2 linked regions of the Ruegeria pomeroyi DSS-3 genome follow. The protein of the gene in region 2 interacts with the protein of the main gene of each other region in a pairwise test. Links are inferred from orthologs where the notes say so. Each region holds a gene or a part of one and is shown on either strand. Other genes may lie near its edges. The genes, in order: dnaQ and dnaE.

What was found.
Region 1: the proteins of dnaE (region 2) and dnaQ interact in binary tests that used the Escherichia coli proteins (3 or more experiments, as listed by UniProt). The link is inferred for Ruegeria pomeroyi DSS-3 from one-to-one orthologs.

The regions. Positions count from the first base shown.
Region 1 is NC_003911.12:4,096,933-4,107,230, forward strand. Bases 5,042-8,041 are described here. They hold dnaQ (DNA polymerase III subunit epsilon), read right to left. Parts: upstream 6,905-8,041; coding sequence 6,179-6,904; downstream 5,042-6,178. Other genes in these bases: SPO_RS19730 (FxsA family protein), read left to right, coding at 5,111-5,602; secB (protein-export chaperone SecB), read left to right, coding at 5,657-6,154; coaE (dephospho-CoA kinase), read right to left, coding at 6,897-7,490; SPO_RS19750 (shikimate dehydrogenase), read right to left, coding at 7,487-8,041. In the rest of the region: SPO_RS19700 (DM13 domain-containing protein), read right to left, coding at 1-86; ATP-dependent protease ATPase subunit HslU, read left to right, coding at 278-1,585; SPO_RS19710 (alpha/beta hydrolase), read left to right, coding at 1,618-2,721; SPO_RS19715 (Smr/MutS family protein), read right to left, coding at 2,718-3,308; SPO_RS19720 (murein transglycosylase A), read right to left, coding at 3,308-4,348; SPO_RS19725 (Tim44/TimA family putative adaptor protein), read right to left, coding at 4,345-5,001; more of SPO_RS19750, read right to left, coding at 8,042-8,320; SPO_RS19755 (Maf family protein), read right to left, coding at 8,317-8,916; SPO_RS19760 (CopD family protein), read left to right, coding at 9,329-9,778; transcription termination factor Rho, read left to right, coding at 9,904-10,298. UniProt on the Escherichia coli protein: DNA polymerase III is a complex, multichain enzyme responsible for most of the replicative synthesis in bacteria. The epsilon subunit contain the editing function and is a proofreading 3'-5' exonuclease.
Region 2 is NC_003911.12:675,372-686,816, forward strand. Bases 3,208-7,354 are described here. They hold dnaE (DNA polymerase III subunit alpha), read left to right. Parts: upstream 3,208-3,590; coding sequence 3,591-7,154; downstream 7,155-7,354. Other genes in these bases: SPO_RS03310 (sulfite exporter TauE/SafE family protein), read right to left, coding at 3,208-3,455; SPO_RS22120 (CobW family GTP-binding protein), read right to left, coding at 7,161-7,354. Also shown: xdhB (xanthine dehydrogenase molybdopterin binding subunit), read right to left, coding at 1-993; xdhA (xanthine dehydrogenase small subunit), read right to left, coding at 990-2,375; more of SPO_RS03310, read right to left, coding at 2,691-3,207; more of SPO_RS22120, read right to left, coding at 7,355-8,057; SPO_RS03325 (amidohydrolase), read right to left, coding at 8,057-9,700; SPO_RS03330 (LysR family transcriptional regulator), read left to right, coding at 9,799-10,731; SPO_RS03335 (ABC transporter substrate-binding protein), read left to right, coding at 10,851-11,445. UniProt on the Escherichia coli protein: DNA polymerase III is a complex, multichain enzyme responsible for most of the replicative synthesis in bacteria. This DNA polymerase also exhibits 3' to 5' exonuclease activity. The alpha chain is the DNA polymerase catalytic subunit.

The sequences.
Region 1 (10,298 bases), 3.4 Mb from region 2 along the record:
GTGCCGCCGGCAAAGGCGGCGGTGCTGGAAGCAAGCGCCACGGCAACGCCGGCAGCGGTAGCAAACAAAGAACGACGGGTGATCATGAGTGGTGAATTCCCTTGGTTGGACTTTGCGTCTTGTGCGCATAGAGAGGAATAAGCTTGCAGGAGCCTTTCGGAAAGGTTGCCTCACGCATAGCTGAAAGCACGTGTCCTGCGGTGAACGCCGCGTGATCGGCTTGTGTTTTCGGCCCCCATGCTTAGGTTCCGGAACGCAACAACGAGATTGAGAGCACATGACCGACCTGACCCCGCGCGAGATCGTCTCGGAGCTTGACCGTTTCATCATCGGCCAGAAAGACGCCAAACGCGCCGTCGCCGTGGCGCTGCGCAACCGCTGGCGGCGCAAGCAGCTGGCCGACGATCTGCGCGACGAGGTATACCCCAAGAACATCCTGATGATCGGCCCCACCGGGGTCGGCAAGACCGAGATCAGCCGCCGCCTGGCGAAACTCGCGCGCGCGCCCTTCATCAAGGTCGAGGCGACCAAGTTCACCGAGGTCGGTTATGTCGGGCGCGATGTGGAACAGATCATCCGCGACCTTGCCGATGCCGCCATCGTGCAAACCCGCGACTATATGCGGGACGAGGTCCGCGCCCGCGCCCATAAGGCGGCCGAGGACAGGGTGATCACGGCCATTGCTGGCGAGGATGCGCGCGAGGGCACCCGCGAGATGTTCCGCAAGAAGCTGAAATCGGGCGAGTTGGACGATACCGTGATCGAGCTGGAAGTCGCCGATGGCGCGAACCCGATGCCGATGTTCGAAATCCCGGGCCAGCCGGGCGGCAATATGGGCATGATGAATCTGGGTGACCTGTTCGGCAAGGCCTTTGCCGGGCGCACCACCCGCAAGAAACTGCGCGTGGCTGACAGCTATGAAATCCTGATCGGGGAAGAGGCCGACAAGCTGCTGGATGACGAGCTGGTCAACAAGACCGCGCTGGAAGCGGTCGAACAGAACGGTATCGTGTTTCTGGACGAGATCGACAAGGTCTGCGCTCGCTCGGACGCGCGCGGGGCCGATGTCAGCCGCGAGGGCGTGCAGCGCGACCTGCTGCCGCTGATCGAGGGCACTACTGTCAGCACCAAATACGGGCCGATCAAGACCGACCATATCCTGTTCATCGCCAGCGGGGCCTTTCACATCGCCAAGCCCAGCGACCTGCTGCCCGAATTGCAGGGTCGGCTGCCGATCCGGGTGGAGCTGCGCGCGCTGACCGAAGAGGATTTTGTGCGCATCCTGACCGAAACCGACAATGCGCTGACCCTGCAATACACGGCGCTGATGGGCACCGAGAACGTGGCCGTTACCTTTACCCCCGACGGTATCGCGGCGCTGGCCCATATCGCCGCCGAGGTGAACCAGAGCGTCGAAAATATCGGTGCGCGGCGGCTTTACACCGTGATGGAGCGGGTGTTCGAGGAACTGTCCTTTACCGCGCCCGACCGGTCGGGCGAGGCGGTGACGGTGGATGCCGGTTTTGTCGATACCAATCTGGGAGAGCTCACACGCTCGACCGACCTGAGCCGTTACGTTTTGTAACAGACGGGGTTTCGCCGGAACGAGGGTTTGAAATGCGGATTCGGGTTGCGATCATCCTGAGTGTCGCGCTGTTGTCGGCCTGTACCGACCGCAGCTATACGCCGATCACGCCCGAGGCATTGGCGGTGGGCAGCCCCGCCACGATCTTTGCCGCGACCACCCGGGTGCAAAAGGACGACGGATCCTTTGGCCCTGACCGTGCCGACAACCTGAGCCTGCTGGAACTGACCGTCTCGATCCCGCCCGACCGTCGCCCCGGGCGGCTCGATTTCGGCTATGGCCGGGCCAACCCGGAAAAACAGTTCATCCTGGCCGGGCAGACGGTGTTCGACCAGCCCGAAGCGTTTCGCGCCCGGTTAAAGCAAGAGCTTGCGCGACAACCGGCAGGACAGCGCGAGCTGACTCTGTTCGTGCATGGCTTCAACTCGACCCAGACAGAAACCGCCTATCGCGCCGCCCAGCTGGCCCATGACATCGAGATGCCGGGGTCGCTGATGGTCTATTCCTGGCCCAGCAAGGGTCATGCGCTGGGCTATGCCTATGACGCCGACAGCACGGTGTTTGCCCGCGACGGGCTGGAAACCGTGCTGCGCAGGCTGGGCGAACAGCGGATCGACCGGCTTGCGGTTGTTGCCCATTCGATGGGCTCGTTCCTGTTGATGGAAGCGTTGCGCCAGATCGAGATCGCCACCCCGGGCTGGTCCGCGCGTCATCTGGACGGGGTCATCCTGATCTCGCCCGATCTGGATCTCGACGTGTTCCGCAGCCAGATGCGCCGGATCAAGACCGTGCCACAGCCCTTTGTGGTGATGGCCTCGGAAAAGGACAACGTGCTGAACCTGTCGCGACACCTGCGCGGCAAGCAAAGCAGCGAGCGGCTGGGTCAGATCGGCTCGGCCGCGCTGATCACCGACCTGCCGGTCGCGGTGATCGACACCAGCCAGTTTTCGGACGAGGCGGAATCGGGTCATTTCATCGCCGCCACCTCGCCGACGCTGCTGGCGATGATCGCCGAGGCGCGCAACATGACCGACCTGTTCGAGGCGGGAAACGTTCCGCTGGAACGCGCTTTTCCCGGGATCGTCTCCTATGCGCGCGACACGCTGGACGTGGTGATCGAGAATAACGACCGCTAACCCCGGTTGCGCCTGAGATAGACGTAATAGGCGCCCTCGCCACCATGGCTGATATGGGCTGGTGTGACCTGCAATACCGCCTGTGCCAGCGGCGGCAGCGACAGCCATTGCGGCACCTGATGGCGCAACACGCCACGCGGGGTGGGGATGGGGCCGGGTTCGTCGCGATATTTGCCCTTGCCGGTGACAACCAGAACCAGCCGCTTGCCCTGGGACTGGGCGGTCAGGATGAAGCGGATCAGGGCAGGGTGGGCGGTATCGACGCGCATGCCGTGCAGGTCCAGCTTGCCCTCGGGTTTCAGCTTGCCGCGCCGCATCCTTGTATAGGCCTTTGGGTCCATCTGCACCGGCGTGCGCGACAGCCGCTCGCTGAGCGATGGCGACAGCGCATGGCGCCCCGGTTTGGCGCGCGCGGCCTGGCCCAGTTCAAACGGCTCCAGAGGCACCGGAAGCGGTTTGGTGGGCTTCGGTTTCGGCAGGGTCTGGGGATGCACCCCGTCCACGCGTTCGGGATGCAGGCGATCCGCCTGCCGCACGACCTTGCGCCAGAGGTCGATTTCATCCCGTGTCAGCTTTCTCCGGGTCATCAGTACCCGTCCGGCAACAGGGCATAGGCGCGCTGGATCGGCAGCAAAACCACCATGCGGCCCGGGTCGCGCAACGTGCCCGCCGCCTGTCCCGCCGCGTCTCCGGTGCCAAAGAAGATATCGGCCCGCTGAGCCCCCTTGATGGCCGAGCCGGTATCCTGCGCCACCATCAGGCGCCGCATCAGGCCGGCACCGTTCTTTTCGACCCAGACCGGCGCGCCCAGCGGCGTATAGGCGGGATCGACCGCGATCGACCGCAACGGCGTCACCGACCGGTTCATCGCCCCGACAGGCCCCAGATCCGAGGGCAGGTGCCGCAGCTCGCGAAAGAAAACGTAAGACGGGTTGTGATAAAGCAGCTCGGTCCCGGCCTCGGGGTTGCGCCGCACCCAGTTCTTGATCACCTGGGCGCTGACCTGATGGGCGGAATAGACACCGCGCCGTACCAGTTCGACCCCGATCGAGCGATAGGGATGCCCATTGGCACCGCCATAGCCGACCCGCACGGTCTGGCCATCGGGCAAGCGAATGCGGCCCGAGCCCTGGATTTGCAGAAAGAACAATTCGACCGGGTCATCGACCCAGGCAATCTCGAGCCCGCGATTGTCCATCACACCGCTGGTGAGGATCTGGCGCCTTTCCAGCCATGGATTGCTGGCGCGCGCCTCGGGCGGCATCTTGTAGACCGGATAGCGAAAGCGGGACGAGGGGAACCGCGCGCCCTCAAGCTCGGGTTCGAAATAGCCGGTGAACAGCGCGTCCTGCCCGTCTTCTATCAGGACCGGGCGAAACAGCAGCTCGAAGAAACCGCGCGCGGTTTCGGGCGTCGCCTCGCGCGCCATGGCGCACAGGCTGCGCCAGTCGGGATCATTGAACTGATCGCAGGTGTTCAGAAAGGTCGACAGCGCGGCCGCGTGGTCATCCTCTGCCCAGCCGTCCAGCTGGGCAAAGGAAAGAACGGTATGCGTCGTCTCTGCCGCTCCGGCTGAGGCGGTCATCATGGCACCTGCCAGAACAGCCGACCGGAGCGCGCCAATCATGCGTCCGTGGCGACAAGCAGCCAGTTCGGATCGTCGGTGCCCATGACGCGGGCAAAGGTCCAGACGTCCTTTTGCCGTTTCACCGCCGTGGGGCTGCCTTCGATCACATCGCCGCCCCGGTCACGCACGACCGAGGTCAGCTCGCCCACAAAGCGCATGGTGATCTCGCCTCGATTGCTGTCCTTGTCGAAATGCACATCCTGGATCGAGGTTTCACGTACACCGATGAATTCGGCCTCGATGGTCAGGCCCTGATCTTCGCGCGCGGCGACCACGCCAACGAAGGTTTCAAACACCTCTTCGGTCAGGAACGGTTCGATCTCGTCCAGATTGCCGCGCTCGAATCCCATCACGATCATCTCGTAGGCGCCACGCGCGCCCTGTACGAATTCGCTGACCGAAAAGGCGGGTTCGATCCGTTTCATTGCCGCAAGGGCCTGGGCTTGCGGGCTGTCCTCGGGGACATGGTCGGTGATATCGCGGTCAGGGCCGCCTTCGATCACCTCGAAATCACGCCGGGTGCGGTTCTCCGGTTGCTGCGGCACGGGCGGCTTTTCGAACCCCTCACGGGTTCCAAGCACGCTTTTCAGGCGCAGAATCAGAAAAATGGCAATGCCGGCCAGCACAAGAAGCTGGATCAGGGGAGAGTTCATTATGTCCTCGGTCTCGGGCCAGAAACTTTGTAACCTGGGCTTAGGATCACTATGTAGGCAACGGTTGGGGGCAAGTCCACCATTGACCATAGGCGAAAGGACGCGCTGAATGTATCTGTTTCTGGCCTTCCTGCTGGTTCCGATCATCGAGATCGCCCTGTTCATACAGGTCGGCGGGCTGATCGGGCTATGGCCGACACTGGCGATCGTGGTGCTGACTGCGGTATTGGGAACCTGGCTGGTCAGGACACAAGGCCGCATGGCGCTGGGCCAATTGAACCGCGCCTTCAACCAGTTGGACGATCCGACCGAGCCGCTGGCCCATGGTGCGATGATCCTGTTTTCCGGCGCTTTGCTGCTAACGCCGGGGTTTTTCACCGACGCTTTGGGATTTGCGCTGCTGGTACCGGGCGTACGGGTCGCGGTCTATCGCTACCTGCGCGCGCGCATTCAGGTCGCCAGTTTTCAGATGGGGCCAGGAATGCGCCAGCCGCATCGTGACGCCGGCGACGTGATCGACGGCGAATGGGAAGAGGTGCGCCCCCATCGCGAACGCGGCGCCGGCCCGTCAGGCTGGGTCGAGGGGCCCGACCGGCATTGAGCCGACCGCGCCAAACTGTTAAGCAGTGGCAAATTTGTAAAGCCGGAGGATTTCATGGCCGAGACCGACGCCGCTGCTGCCCAGCAGCCGCCCCAGATCCAGATGCGTGTATTGGGTCAGTTCATTCGTGACATGTCGTTTGAAAACGTCATGGCGCAGCGCGGGGCCTCGGGCGACGTGCAACCCGACGTCAATGTCCAGGTCAATCTGGATGCCAAGAAGCGCAGCACCGACAACCAGTACGAAATTGCGATCAAGCTGAACATCACCTCCAAGGCCAAGGGCATGGACGATGTGCTGTTCGTGTTCGAGATCGACTATTGCGGCATTTTCCATGTCGAGGGTGTGCCGAACGAGCAGCTGCACCCGTTCCTGTTGATCGAGTGCCCGCGGATGCTGTTCCCGTTCCTGCGCCGCATCGTCAGCGATATCACCCGCGACGGTGGCTATCCGCCGCTGAACCTCGACAATATCGACTTCATGGCGCTGTACCGCTCGGAGCTGGCTCGCCAGCAGGCGGCCGCCCAGGCCGAGCAAAAGGCCGACGCCTGATCCGGAACGCGCGCCTGACCCGGGTCAGGCGCGTTTCCACACCGCGTTTTCCCCCAGTTTCTCGACAAACTCGGCATGCGCCGTGCGCTCTGCCTCGGTGATCCTTGCGGGAAGGGGGGTTGGCCGTGGCATCGCCCGCCAGGCGGTTTCCTGTCCGGGGCCATCGCCCGTTGTCACCGTCGACAGGCCGAAATCGGGCTGCTTGCCACCGATCAGTTCCAGATAGACCTCGGCCAGGATCTCGGCATCCAGCAAGGCCCCGTGCAGCACCCGGTTCGAGTTGTCGATGCCAAACCGCCGGCACAGCGCATCCAGCGTGGCGGGCGAGCCCGGAAATTTGCGCCGGGCCATGCCCAGCGTGTCGATGGCCCGATCGAACGGAATCTCGGGCAGGCCCATCCAGCGCAGTTCGGCATTCAGGAACTTCATGTCGAAGGACGCGTTGTGGATGACCAAATGGGAATCGGCGACGAAATCGCGAAACGCCTGTCCGACTTTGGCAAAGACCGGCTTGTCGCGCAGGGTCACCTGGCCCGGTTCCGGCTGTTGCGGCGGCTCCAGGATATCGGGGCCGATGCCATGCACGCCAAAAGCCTCGGCGGGCATCATCCGTTCGGGATTGATATACTGGTGATAGGTGTTGCCGGTGGCGATGTGGTTCCACAACTCGACCGCGCCAATCTCGACAATGCGGTCGCCGGTTTCAGGGTCGAATCCGGTGGTTTCAGTGTCGAGTACGATTTCACGCATGGATGTTACCCGCCCGTATCTGCCTGACGATATCCTGCACCTGCGCGCGGGCATGGTCCAGCGTGTCGGTCACGATCACGAAATCGGACCGCGCGCATTTTTCTTCGTTCGGCATCTGCTTGGCCCGGATCTGTTCGAACTGTGCCTCGGTCATGGTGCCGCGTGCCATGACACGGGCCTTTTGCTCCTCGGGCGGGATCGAGACACAGGCGACCGCATCCATCGCGGCCTCGCCCCCGGTTTCAAACAACAGCGGGATGTCAAAGACAAGGATATCTGCCGTCGCGCTGTCGCGGAACCGGGCGCGATCCTCGGCCACCAGCGGATGCACGATGGCCTCGATCCGTTTCAACGCCTGCGGGTCCTCGGCAATGATGTGTTTCAGCACCGGGCGGCTGACCGCATCGTCAACCACCGCATCAGGAAAGGCCGCCCGCATTGGCGCTACAGCCGCGCCGCCGCTGGAATAGAGCCTGTGCACCGCCGCATCCGCGTCCCACAGCGCGCAGCCTTCGTCCACGAACATCTGCGCCGTGGTGGATTTACCCATGCCGATGGAGCCGGTCAGCCCAAGTCGAAATGTCATCTGAGCGCGGCCGCGCGCGTGGCCGCATCGACAACCGGGCGCTCGCCAAACCAGCGTTCGAACCCCGGCACCGCCTGATGCAGCAACATGCCCAGCCCGTCGACCGTGGTGCATCCCATCTCTTCGGCTTCTGCCAGAAGACGAGTCTTGAGCGGAGCATAGACCAGATCGGTCACCACCGCATCCGCGCGCAGCCCATCCAGCGGCACCCGCAGCTCCGGCTTGCCGATCATCCCCAGAGAGGTTGTGTTGACCACAAGACGCGCATCCTCGATCACGTTCCCGGCCTGCACCCAATCGGCGACGGTGACCCGCTGGCCGAAATCGTCCTTCAGCTTGTCGGCGCGCACACGGGTGCGGTTGGTAACGATCACCTCGGGCACGCCAGCCTCGGCCAGGGCCGAGATCACCGCCCGCGCAGCGCCGCCGGCGCCAAACACCACCGCCGGCCCCGATTTCGGGTCCCAACCGGGCGCACCTGCGCGCAGGTTTTCCATGAAGCCATAGCCATCGGTATTGTCTGCCAGGATCCGCCCGTCTTCGCGAAAGATCAGCGTATTGACCGCGCCGATCAGCGTGGCCCGATCGGTGATCTGATCGGCAACCGACATCACCGCCTCTTTGTGCGGGATGGTGATGTTCACCCCTACAAAGCCTGCCTTGGGCAGGGTGCGCACCACCTGCGCCAGATCCTGGGGCGCCACATCCATCGGGATGTAATGGCCGTTGATGCCATAGGTTTTGAGCCAGTGGCCATGCAACCGGGGCGATTTCGAATGCGAAATCGGGTGGCCGATCACGCCAGCCAGCGGAATCCGGTTCTCGGTCATGTGTCAATCACTCCGCGCAATGCCAGAAAATTGAGCAGTTCCAACAGGGGCATACCCAAAACGTTAAAGTGATCCCCGTCAATGGTCGAGAACAGGCGAACGCCCTCTTCCTCAAGCTTGTAGCCGCCGACCGCGTGGCGAATGCTGTCCCAGTTGCGCGCCACGTAACCGCTCAGATAGCTGTCGGACAATGCCCGCATCCGCAGCCGGACCTGACCGACATGGCGCCAGACGGGTTGCCCGTTTTCATAGATCACCGCGGCCGACAGCAGCATGTGCCGCTGACCGCTCATCTGTTTCAGTTCCGCCAATGCGGTCTCGGGGCTGTCGGGTTTCGACAACAGCCTGCCCTGAAAGTCGAGCACCTGATCACATCCCAGCACCATGGCGCCGGGATGCTTGTCGCTGATCTTGCGCGCCTTCATCTCGGCCAGGGCATCGGCGATATCGCGCGGCGGTGCACTCTCGGCCAGCAGGGCTGCCTTTACCGATTCTTCATCAACGCGCGGTACATCCTTGGTAAAGGGGACGGCTGCGTTTTCCAGCAGCTGGGCCCGGATGGCCGAGCCGGATGCCAGGATGAGGGGGACAGTCATGTGGAAAACCCCGTGGGAAATCTGGTGATCGCTCTGGTACGGTTTTTCATGCTTTTCGGCTTGACGTGCAAGCCCGGGGAAAACCGATAAATCTCACCCGAGTCGCCCGGGTTCCATCCCATCTGGACAAGGATAACCGCACGAGCAGGGATAACAGGACATATTCATGGTCCTCCACCCGTACTCCCCGATCTTATCCGCCAAGAGAAGTTGATGTAAGCCACTGTTAAAAAATGTAAATGTTTGATGTTTCCACAGACCTCGGAACATTCGCGCAAAGTTTCACACATTGGGGAAAACCGCAGGGAGAGAACAGTTATCCACGAAAACGGAGCGGCCTACAAAACCATCAATCTTTCTTCTTTTCTTTTTTATTATTAGATACGAGGCCAGGACCCCGAAGAGAGACATGATGACCGACCTGCTGTTCACCCTCTACCCATGGGTCAAATCCCTGCACATCATGGCGGTGATCAGCTGGATGGCTGGTCTGTTCTATCTGCCCCGGCTCTTTGTCTATCACGTCGAAAAGGCTGAGAAGGTGCAGGAGGCACCGGCGATCTTCCACGAGATGGAAGAAAAGCTGGTACGCGTGATCATGCGGCCGGCCATGATCGTGTCCTGGGTCTGTGGTCTGATCATGGTTCTGACGCCCGGAATCGTCGACTGGGGCGAGGTCTGGCCCTGGACCAAGGGTGCGTCCGTCATCGCGATGACCTGGTTCCACGAGTGGCTCAACGCGCGTCGCAAGGGCTTTCTAGCGGGGCAGAACCGGCTGACCGGGCGCCAGTACCGGATGATGAACGAGGTACCGACGCTGCTGATGGTGGTGATCGTGCTGTCGGTGATCGTGAAATTCTGATCCCCCTTTGACTCTGCCTGCCAGCGCGCTTATCTAGGGGTCAACGCGCCCGTCCGGGCATCCGTGTCTCCTGTTCACATATTCCGTTCTAGCGCCGCCACAGGGCGGCAGAGGGTCCGTATACGATGACGATCGAATCCCTGAATCTTGCCGATCTCAAGGCAAAGAGCCCCAAGGACCTGCTGTCCATGGCCGAGGAGCTGGAGATCGAAAACGCCTCGACCATGCGCAAGGGCGAGATGATGTTCCAGATTCTGCGCGAGCGCGCGGACGAGGGATGGACCATCGGCGGCGATGGCGTGCTTGAGGTGCTGCAGGACGGCTTTGGCTTTCTCCGCTCGCCCGAGGCGAACTATCTGCCGGGTCCTGACGACATCTATGTCTCGCCCGACATGATCCGCCAGTACAGCCTGCGCACCGGTGATACGGTCGAGGGTGAGATCAAGGCGCCTGACGATAGCGAGCGCTATTTCGCCCTGACCAATGTCACCATGATCAACTTCGAAGATCCCGAGAAGGC
Region 2 (11,445 bases):
CCGGTGGCTCTCGATCCGGGCATTGGGCAGCAGATAGGCATTGTCCGCATGCAGCATCGCCCGGTCCGCGACCGGCAGCGACAGGTCCTGCGCCCAGCCGCAGATCGCGTGATGCAAGAAGGAGACGCCCTGAATCCGCCCCTCCGCGTCGAACCCGGCGCGATAGGCGATGCGGAAGGCATGGCGCTTGCCGGTGATCACCATGTCGTCGTCGCGGTCATAGCGCATCTTGCAGGCACGCCCCGTGGCGCGCGCCGCCACGGCGCAGGCCACCGCCAGCGCGTTGCCCTGGCTCTCCTTGCCTCCGAAACCGCCGCCCATGCGGCGGGTCTCGACCCGGACGGCGTGCATCGGCACGCCAAGCGCCTCGGCCACCTTGTGCTGAATCTCGGTCGGGTGCTGGGTGGAACTGTGCACCAGCATGTCACCGCCCTCGCCGGGCAAGGCCAGCGCGGCCTGACCTTCGAGATAGAAATGTTCCTGCCCGCCCAGCTCGAATGTGCCCTCGATGACATGAGCCGCCCCGGAAATCGCCGCCTCGGCATCACCCTTTTCATAGATGCGCGGCCCGTCCTCGAACCGGCTGTTGGCCGCCAGCGCCTGTTCGATGGTCAGGATCGCGGGTTCCTCGGCATAGTCGATCCGCGCCCGCCGTACCGCCTTGCGCGCGGCCAGGTGGCTGGTCGCCACCACCACGAACAGCGGCTGACCTACGTAGTGAACGGTGCCGTCCGACAACAGCGGCTCGTCATGGGCCGAGGGCGAGACATCATTGGCAAAGGGCAGGTCATCGGCCACCATCACCCGGACCACGCCGGGTGCTTTCCGTACCGCGTCCAGATCCATCGCGGTGATCCGCCCCTTGGCAATCGTGCTCAGGCCAAAGGCCAGATGCAGCGTATCGCGCGGGGTGGGGATATCGTCGACATAGCGGGCGGTGCCGGCCACGTGCAGCGGGGCCGCGTCATGGGGCAGGGGTTTGGCGACGCTCATGCCCGTACCTCCAGCACATTGGCCAAATGGCCCTGATCCTCGGCGAAATAGCGGCTCAGCATCGCCTTGGCGGTCTCCATCCGATAGCGGGCCGAGGCGCGCATGTCCGACATCGGGGTGAAGTCCCGTTCAAACTCTGGCAGGGCCGCGTTAACAACCTGTTGCGTCCAGGGCTGGCCGATCAGCGCGGCCTCGACCGCGCTGGCACGTTTCGGGATGCCCGCCATACCGCCAAAGGCGATGCGGGCGGCGGTGACGGTGCCACCCTCGACGGTGATGTTGAAACAGCCGCAGACGGCCGAGATATCCTGATCGAAGCGCTTCGACAGCTTGTAGCATTTCAGCCGGTCGGGCTGGCGCGGGAAGCTCACCGCCTCGACAAATTCACCCGGCGCGCGGTCCTGCTTGCCGTAGTCGAGAAAGAACGCCTCGAGCGGCAGGTCGCGGCGTGTGTCACCCTTGCGCAGATGCAGGGTGGCACCCAGCGCGATCAGCGCGGGCGGGTTGTCGCCGATGGGCGAGCCATTGGCGATGTTGCCGCCGACAGTGGCGGCATTGCGCACCTGCACGCTGGCATAGCGGCGGATCATCTCGCCATAAGAGGGATGCAGGGGGGCCAGGGCGTCGCGCATCCGGTTCATGTCGACCATGGCGCCCAGGCGCACATGGGTATCGGTGATCTCGATATCTTTCAGATCGGCGCAGCCTGAGAGAAAGATCACCTTGGGCAACTCGCGCAGCTGCTTGGTCACCCAGAGGCCGACGTCGGTCGCCCCGGCGACCAGCGTGGCGTCGGGATGGGCGTCGTAAAGGGCCGCCAGTTCATTGCTTGAGGTTGGTGCGGCAGGGGGCTCTGCCCCCCGGCCTGCGGCCTCTCCCCGGAGTATTTCCGGCGATATGAAGGCACGATCGGTGGCGAGCCAGTCGGGTTTCGGCGCGTCCTCGACAGCGCGGGCGGCGCGGATGATCGGGGCGTAGCCGGTGCAGCGGCAGAGATTGCCGGCCAGCTGGGTGTCGTGATCGGTGGCGCCCTCGGCATGGCTTGCGGCCATCGACATCACAAAGCCCGGGGTGCAGAAACCGCACTGGCTGCCGTGATGGGTGACCATGGCCTGCTGCACCGGATGGGTGCCGCCCAGCCCCTCGACCGTGCGCACCGCCTTGCCGTCGAGTTGTGGCAGGAACAGGATGCAGGCGTTGAGCGCGCGGCTGCTTTCAGCATCGCTGATCATCACGGTGCAGGCACCGCAATCGCCTTCGTTGCAACCTTCCTTGGTGCCGGTCAATCCACGCGCCTCGCGCAGCCAATCGAGCAGTGTCGCGGTGGGGTCTACCCCCGCCAGCGTGACTGTCTCTCCGTTCAGAAGAAACGAGATGTCCATCCTGTGAAACCGGTCGCGTTACCCTGTTGGCCCAGGTGTGCCCGCCTTCGATGCGACGTAGAAGGGGGCCGGGCTGTTATCTGTCCTCAAGGTTAGAAACGGGAACCGCCGTCTGGCAAGAAAAACTCCATCTGCGATGCAGCAATTTTCGCCAACTTGTTTCGAAAGGGTGAGAGAATGGTCAGATTTACCCATTTGAATCATCTGTTTGCCCGAGAGACCGGGAACAGGTTTTGAAAGACCTTCATGTTTTTGCGAATAATCGCGGCGGGCTGTTTTGGGAATTGGCGGTAGTTTCCGGCCCGTCGCCCGCCCTCAAAGCAGCGAGGCCAGCCGTTGCAGGCCGATCGCGATGGCCAGCAGGCCAACCGCCACGGTAAGGGGGCGTCTGGGTAGGACCGCCGCCAGGCGACCGCCCACAAGGGCGGCCGGCACGCCACCCGCCACCAGCCCCGCGACCGGTAACAGCACCTCGTGCAGATCGCGCCCGGTGCCCCAACGGCCCAGATGGTACCCGGCCATCAGCGCCAGGAACACCGTCAGGCTGACCGCAAGCTCGGCCAGCGCCGAGGATCCGATGGCGCGGCGCGGCTCGTGCCCCGACCCGATCAGCCCGCTGGTCACCACCGGCCCCCAGCTGCCGCCGATCCCCTCGATCAGCCCGCCCGTCGCCCCCAGCACCGAGATCCGGCCAGTCGCCAGCAGGCGCGGCGCCCGTCCCGATAGCCCGCGCCACAGGATCAGCCCGCCGATCAGCAACAGGTAGCTGGCGATGATCACGGTCAGGACCGGGCGCTTCAACTCTCCCAGGATGAGCGCGCCGACAAGGCCGCCCGCCGCCCCGGACAGCGCCAGCCGCATAAACAGCGCCTTGTCGATATTGCCGTTGAGCGCATGGGACAGGCCCGCAACGATGCCGGTGGGCACCTTGGCCGCGTTGACACTGGCCGAGACCAGCGGTGGCGGCACCCCCTGCGCCAGCAGGACCGAGGCCGAGATGACGCCGAACCCCATGCCCAGGGCGCTGTCCGCAAGCTGCGCAAAGAAGCCGACAAGGGCAAAGGTGAGGAACAGGTCCAAGGGCGACTCGGGGAGTGGGGTTGAGCCTTCTCCCATCTGGCTAAGCTATGCACATAGCCCCGGCAATCGGGCTTTTCGCGGGTCGGAAAACATCCGCCGTGGCGCCTGCGAAGCGGATCGCCTATCGTCGCGCCCATGAGCAGCAATCCCCGATTCATCCACCTTCGTCTTCACACCGAATACTCCCTTCTGGAGGGGGCGGTCCGGCTAAAGAAACTGCCCGCGCTTTGCGACAAGATGGGCATGCCGGCGGTGGCGGTGACCGATACCAACAACCTGTTTGCGGCGCTGGAATTCTCGGTCGGGGCCAGCGGGGCGGGCATTCAGCCGATCATCGGCTGTCAGCTGGATCTGGCCTATGTCGCCGCGATGCCGGGCGAACGGCCCAAGCCGCCGGCGCCGCTGGTTCTGCTGGCGCAGAACGAGGCCGGGTATGAGAACCTGATGAAGCTCAACAGCTGCCTTTACGTGGACAAGGGCGGACAACTGCCACAGGTCACGCTGGAGGAACTGGAGGCGCTGGGCGACGGGCTTATCTGTCTCAGCGGCGGGCCGGACGGGCCGGTGGGACGGCTGTTGCAGGCCGGTCAGCGCCCGGCGGCCGAGGCGCTGGTGGATCGGCTGGCGGCCATCTTTGCCGATCGGTTTTATATCGAGTTGCAGCGCCATCCGGGCGAAGGTGGCGCGCCCGAGGCGGAGCGCCTGACCGAACGCGGCCATGTGGAAATGGCCTATGCCAAGGGCCTGCCGCTGGTGGCCACCAATGATGTCTATTTCCCCGAGGCCGGCATGTACGAGGCGCATGACGCGCTGATCTGTATCGCCGACGGCGCCTATGTGGACCAGGCCGAGGGCCGCCGCCGCCTGACCGCGCAGCATTACCTGAAATCGCCGCAAGAGATGGCGACCCTGTTCGCCGACCTGCCCGAGGCGATCGAGAATACGGTCGAGATCGCGCGGCGCTGTGCCTTCATGGCCTATCGGCGCGACCCGATCCTGCCGAAATTCGCCGATGACGAGGTCGTGGAACTGCGCCGTCAGGCCAACGAGGGCCTGCAGGCCCGACTGGCGGTCATCCCGCATGCGGTCAGCGCCGAGGATTACCAGAAACGGCTCGATTTCGAACTCGACATCATCGAGGGGATGGGCTTTCCCGGATACTTCCTGATCGTCGCCGACTTCATCAAATGGGCCAAGGATCATGATATTCCGGTGGGGCCGGGGCGGGGTTCGGGTGCGGGGTCGCTGGTCGCCTATGCGCTGACCATCACCGACCTTGATCCGCTGCGCTATTCGCTGCTGTTCGAACGGTTTCTCAATCCCGAACGGGTCTCGATGCCCGACTTCGACATCGACTTCTGCATGGACCGGCGCGAAGAGGTGATCCGCTACGTGCAGGAGAAATACGGCCGCGACAAGGTGGGGCAGATCATCACCTTTGGTGCGCTTTTGTCCAAGGCCGCCGTGCGCGACATCGGGCGGGTCTTGCAGATGCCCTATGGCCAGGTCGATCGTCTGTCCAAGATGATCCCGGTCGAGGGGGTCAAGCCCGTCAGTATCGAAAAGGCGCTGAAGGACGAACCGCGCCTGCGCGAAGAGGCCCGCAACGAAGAGGTGGTCGACCGGCTGCTGACCTATGGCCAGCAGGTCGAGGGGTTGCTCAGAAACGCCTCGACCCATGCCGCCGGTGTGGTGATCGGAGACCGGCCGCTGGACGCGCTGGTGCCGCTCTATCAGGATCCGCGCTCGGACATGCCGGCGACCCAGTTCAACATGAAATGGGTGGAACAGGCCGGGCTGGTCAAGTTCGACTTCCTGGGCCTGAAGACCCTGACCGTCATCCAGAACGCGATGGACCTGATCTTCAAATCGGGGCGCCCGCTGCATGTGGCCGCTGACGGGCGCCAGCTTTATGACCCCGCCGAAGGGGCCGAGAACCAGATCAACGCCATCCCGCTGGACGACGTACCGACCTACAAGCTCTACTCGGCGGCCAAGACGGTGGCGGTGTTCCAGGTGGAAAGCTCGGGCATGATGGATGCGCTCAAGCGCATGAAGCCCACTTGTATCGAGGATATCGTGGCCCTCGTGGCGCTTTATCGCCCGGGGCCGATGGAAAACATCCCGGTCTATTGCGAGGTGAAGAACGGGCTGCGCGAGATCACCTCGGTGCATCCGCTCATCGACCATATCCTCGAGGAAACGCAGGGCATCATCGTCTATCAGGAACAGGTGATGCAGATCGCGCAGGTGATGGCGGGCTACAGCCTGGGTGGCGCCGACCTGCTGCGCCGCGCCATGGGCAAGAAGATCAAGGAGGCGATGGACGCCGAGCGGCCCAAGTTCGAAACCGGCGCGGCAGAGAATGGCGTCGATGCCAAGAAGGCCTCCGAGGTGTTCGACCTGCTCGAAAAATTCGCCAACTACGGTTTCAACAAATCGCACGCCGCCGCCTATGCGGTGGTCAGCTACCAGACCGCCTGGCTGAAGGCGAACCACCCGGTGGAGTTCATGGCGGGTGTCATGAACTGCGATATCCACCTCACCGACAAGCTGGCGGTCTATTTCGAAGAGGTCCGCAAGGGGCTGGGCCTGCCCTATGTGCCGCCCTGCGTGAACCGGTCTCAGGCCACGTTCGACGTGGTTGGCGGAGAGCTTGTCTATGCGCTGGGCGCGCTCAAGAATGTGGGCGTCGAGGCGATGCGCCTGGTGGTCGAAGGCCGCCAGGGCGCTCATCCGCCGGAACCGGCGTCTTCGCGCGACGCCGCGAGGAGGCCCGACAGGGCCGAGGAGCGCCCCTTTGTGACCCTGTTCGATTTCGCCCGCCGGGTGGACCTGAAAAAGGTCGGCAAGCGCCCGCTCGAGATGATGGCGCGCGCCGGGGCCTTTGACCAGCTCGATCCCAACCGGCGTCGGGTGTTCGACAGTATCGAGGCGCTGATGGCCTATTCCGGCGCCATCTTCGAACAGAAAAGCTCCAACCAGGTCTCGCTCTTTGGCGAGGCCGGTGACGACCTGCCCGAACCGCGTCTGGCGCAGGCGCCCGACTGGCTGCCCGCCGAGCGCCTGTCAGAGGAGTTCAAGGCCATCGGCTTCTACCTCTCGGGCCATCCGCTCGACGACTATATGCCGGCGCTGAAACGCAAGGGCGTACTGACGCTGGACGAGGTCACCGAACAGGCGCGCTCCGGCCCGGTGCTGGCCAAGATGGCAGGCGTCGTCGCCGGCCGGCAGGAACGCAAATCGGCGCGCGGCAACCGCTTTGCCTTTGCCCAGATGTCCGACCCGACCGGCGCCTTCGAGGTCACGCTGTTCTCGGAGGTGCTGGAGAAAAGCCGCGAGTTCCTCGAAACCGGCTCCCACGTGGTGCTGACCGCCGAGGCGACGATGGAGGCCGATCAGCTCAAGCTCTTGGCGCGTTCGGTCGGCCCCGCCGATGCGGTGGTGGCCGAGGCCGGCGCCACCGGCCTGCGGGTGTTCATGGACAATGCCGGCGCGGTCGAGACGGTGGCCCATATCCTGGCCGAGGCGGCGCAGGCTGCGCGCAATGCGGCGCGGGGTCCGGTGCAGCTGTGCCTGATGGATCCGGGCCTGCCCGGCGAGGTCGAGATGGATCTGGGGCAGGAGTTTCCCTTGAACCCGCAGATCAAGGGCGCGCTGAAATCGCTCGACGGGGTGGTGGACGTCGAAGAGATGTGAGCGCCCTCAGACCGTGGCCCCGGCCAGCGCGGCCAGGCCACTGCGGTCCAGGCGGTCGCGAAAACCGATACAGACAAGGCCCGTCTGGTGCGGGCCTTGCGCGGGGGTGACCTCCCAGCGGCGGCCCACGGTCTGGATCAGCCACAATGCCCCTTCGATATCGCGCAGATAGCCTTTGGCGCGGATCACCCCATGGGGGCCAGTGGCCAGGTCGCGCGCCAGCCGCTCGATCGGCTGGCCACCTTCCGGGGCCAAGACCAGACTGTCAAACAGGCGGTCGGAATGGTGGGCGGGCTGGCCCGTGCCGGGGGCGGGCAGCACACCCAGCAACGCGCCGGGTGCCACCCGGCCGCGTTCAGCCGGGATGGCGATGGCGCCGGGGGCGGCCTCGGCCAGCCATTCCATCAACTCGGTTTGCACCGCATGCGCTAGCAGATCGGTCTTGTTCACCACAACGATCTCGGCATCCGAAAGCTGCCGGGTGATGGTGTCGCCGACATAATCGTCCTGTGCGCGCTGGCGCACGGTTTCGCCGTCCACCACCACCACGATCCCGTCGGATCGGATACCATCGGCCAGCAGCATGGTCGACACGATGGCACCGGGGATCGCGACGCCCGAGCTTTCCACCAGGATATGGTCGGGACGCGGCTCCATCGCCGCCAGATCGTTGAGCGCGCCGATCAGGTCGCTGCCGAAGGAACAGCAGATGCAGCCCCCCGCGATCGAGATCATGCCGTCCTCTTCGGCCTCGATCAGGTCGGCGTCGATGGGCAGGTCGCCGAATTCGTTGACCAGTACCGCCAGCCGGCGCCCCGCCGCATGGCGCAACAGGTGATTGACCAGCGTCGTCTTGCCGGCACCCAGATAGCCGCCGATGACGGTGACCGGAAGCGGCGTCATCAAAGCGCCGATGCCGGAAAGATCCGTCCGCCCTGCACCGTGCCCCAGACACCGATATCCTTGAGCGCCATCGGATCGGCCTGGGTCGGGTCACTGTCGAGCACCGCGAAATCGGCCCGCTTGCCCACCTCGATCGAGCCGACCTCGCCATCCATATGCAGGGTATAGGCGGCCCCCAGGGTGATCGCGTAAAGCGCCTCGGAAACGCTGATCCGCTCCTCTTCGCCCTGCACCCGGCCCGAGGCGGTGATCCGGTTGACCGCCGCCCAGGCGGTAAAGAGAGGCCCCAGCGGGGTGACCGGTGCATCCGAGTGAATGGCCATGGGCACGCCGGTATCCAGCGCGGTGCGGCAGGCATTCATCCGGCAGGCCCGTTCCGGTCCCACGGTCAGCCGGTAATGCTCGTCCCCCCAATAGAAATGGTGGTTGGCAAACAGGTTCACATTCATGCCCAGGCTGCGCATCTTGCGGAACTGCGCCGCGTCGGCCATCTGGCAATGCTGCAGGGTAAAGCGGTGGTCGGGGCTGGGATGCGCCTTGAGCGCGGGTTCCAGCATGTCCAGCGCCATCTGGGTGGCCTGATCGCCATTGGTATGGGTATGTACCTGCAGCCCGGCGGCCAGTGCCCTGTGATAAAGCTCGGACATCTGCTCGGGCGCGGTGTACCACAGACCGTTTGGCGCGCCGTTGTAATAACCGGGCCAGCGCAGCCGGGCGGAAAACCCCTGGATCGAACCATCGGCCACCGCCTTGATCCGCCCCAGCCGCAGGCGCTCGGTCGAGCGCGGCTTGAGCGAAACGCAATAGTCGACGATCTCTTCGGCACTCATGCCAAAGAAAACGCGCAGCGGCACGATACAGGCGGGATAGTCCTCCTCGCCGGTGACCCGCAACATCATGTCGACGCTGTCATCGGTCAGGCGGGCGGCCAGGTCGGTGCAGGTGGTCACGCCCGCCCGCACGCAGAGCTTGCCATAGTCGCGCAGGCCCCGTTCGTCGCAATCGGTCATCGCCCGGTCGAACCCCACATGGGGCCCCACCGGCGTCATCGCGTCGGGGCCGTAAAGCGGGCCAAGCGGCAGCCCGTCCTCGCCCAGCGGGATGCCGGGATGGTTCACCCCGGGTTTCATCAACCCGGCCAGTTCCAGCGCGCGGGTGTTGACGTTCATGATATGGCCCGAAGCATGCAGGATGCCGATCGGCCGGGTGGTCGAGACCTGATCCAGCTCAAGCCGGGTCACCCGGCGGTTCTCCATATAGATCGGGTCAAGCGCCCAGGCCGCCAGAGGCGTCTCGGGCCCGCTCATCTGTGCCTCGGCCTCGCGCAGCCGCGCCACCACCGCGTCTATGGATTTCAGCCCGGGCCAGACTCGGCCCTCTGGGTCCATCCGGTCGAACCACCCCACATAGACGTTGCGCCACAGTGTGCCCTCCATCGTGTGGGCATGCCCCTCGACAAAGCCGGGCATCAGAACCTTGCCGGCAAAGCGGTCATCCAGCCGGTAATCGCCCCAGCTGGCCAGTTCCTCAAGCGTGCCGATGCCCAGAATACGCCCGTCGCGCACCGCCACATGGCTGACCTCGGGACGAGAGGGCGCCATGGTGATGATTTTGCGGGCAGCATAGATGATCGTCTCGGCCATGGGGCCCTCCCTGTCTGTCGACCCAAGCTTAGGGCGCTTTCTTTCGTGGAAAAAATGGAATTAACTGGGGGCTAAGATCGGATTTTTAGGGGAAGACCATGTTGAACTTTACCCTGAAGCAGTTGCGCTATGTCGAGGCGGCGGATCGGTCTGGGTCGATCGCCAAGGCCGCCGAAGAGCTGAACATCTCGCAAAGTTCGATCACCGCCGCCATCGACGCTCTCGAAAGCGGACTGGGCTTCGACCTGTTCGTACGCACCCCGGCGCGTGGCATCCGCACCACGGCGTCGGGTCGCGACGCGCTGGGCCTGATCCGCCGGTTCATCCACCGGTCGCGCCAATTCGAAGAGGAGTTGAGCTCGCTTGGCGGGCTGACCCGGGGCACCGTGCGCATCGCCTGCTACGCCACCGCCGCGCCCTCGTTCCTGCCGCCGGTGTTGCGCGCGATCACCGAAGGCTTCCCCGATCTGTCGATCCAGCTGCTCGAAGGCAACATGGCCCGGATCATGGAGTTCCTTGACGAGGGCGAGGCCGATGTCGCCTTTACCTATTCCGAGGTGCTGAGCGAGCGCTGCGATTTCGAACCACTCTTCGATGCGCCGCCCTATGCGATGGTGCCGGTCGACGATCCGCTGGCGGGCCAGGCCAGCACCACTTTTGCGGAACTGGCCACCCGGCCGATGGTGATGCTCGACCTGCCACATACCCGCGATTATTTCGTCGGCATGTTCGAGGCGCTGGGCCTGACGCCCAACATCGCCCATTCCACCCGTTCCTCGGAAATCGTGCGGGCGCTGGTGGCGGGCGGTTTTGGCTTTTCGCTGCTCAACATCCGGCCGGTCGACTATCGCGAAAGCGAGTCGCGCTATCGCATCGTGCCGATCAGCGGCGTGCCGCACACTCCGGTTTTCGGCATCGCAACCATGGCAGGGGCCCAGCAGACCCGCATGGTACGGGCCTTTGTACAAAGCTGTATCGAGCTGAGGGATCGGGGTGTGTTCGAGGACCTTGTGGTGCGTTGCCCGCGTTAAGGTCAGCAGTCTATCCCCGGAAAAATGTGGGAATGAGGCATAATTAATCCTGTTTTTTGGTCTGAATGGGTCGGCTACGCTCGATTCCATAACAAAAGACCAACCAGGAGGACTACCCCGTGAAACATCTGTTCAAGGGCCTGATTGCCGCGACCGCCGTCGCGTCTGTTCTGGTCGGAACCACCGCAACCGCCGAGGAACCGCGCCGGGGCGGTACGCTCAAGACACAGCTTGGCAACAACCTGCGTACCCTCAATTCGGCGGTGCAATCGGGGATCGTCACCGGCTTCCCCGGTGCGCAACTCTTTGCCTCGCCGCTGCGTTATGACGACAGCTGGACGCCGCAACCCTATTTGGCCGAAAGCTGGGAGGTGTCCGCCGACGGGCTCAAGGTCACGCTCAACCTGGTCAAGAACGCGGTGTTTCACGACGGCCACCCGATCACCTCGTCCGATATCGCCTTTTCGGTCAAGGTGATCCAGGAGGCGCATCCGTTCAAATCCATGTTCGCGCCGGTCACCTCGGTCGACACGCCGGATGATCATACCGCCGTGCTCAACCTGTCCCATCCGCATCCAGGCCTGATGCTGGCCATGTCGGGACAGCTTATGTCGATCATCCCCGAGCACATCTATGGCGATGGTCAGGACTTCAAGACCCATCCCCGCAACATCGAGAATGTGGTCGGGTCCGGCCCCTTCAAGCTGGCCGAAT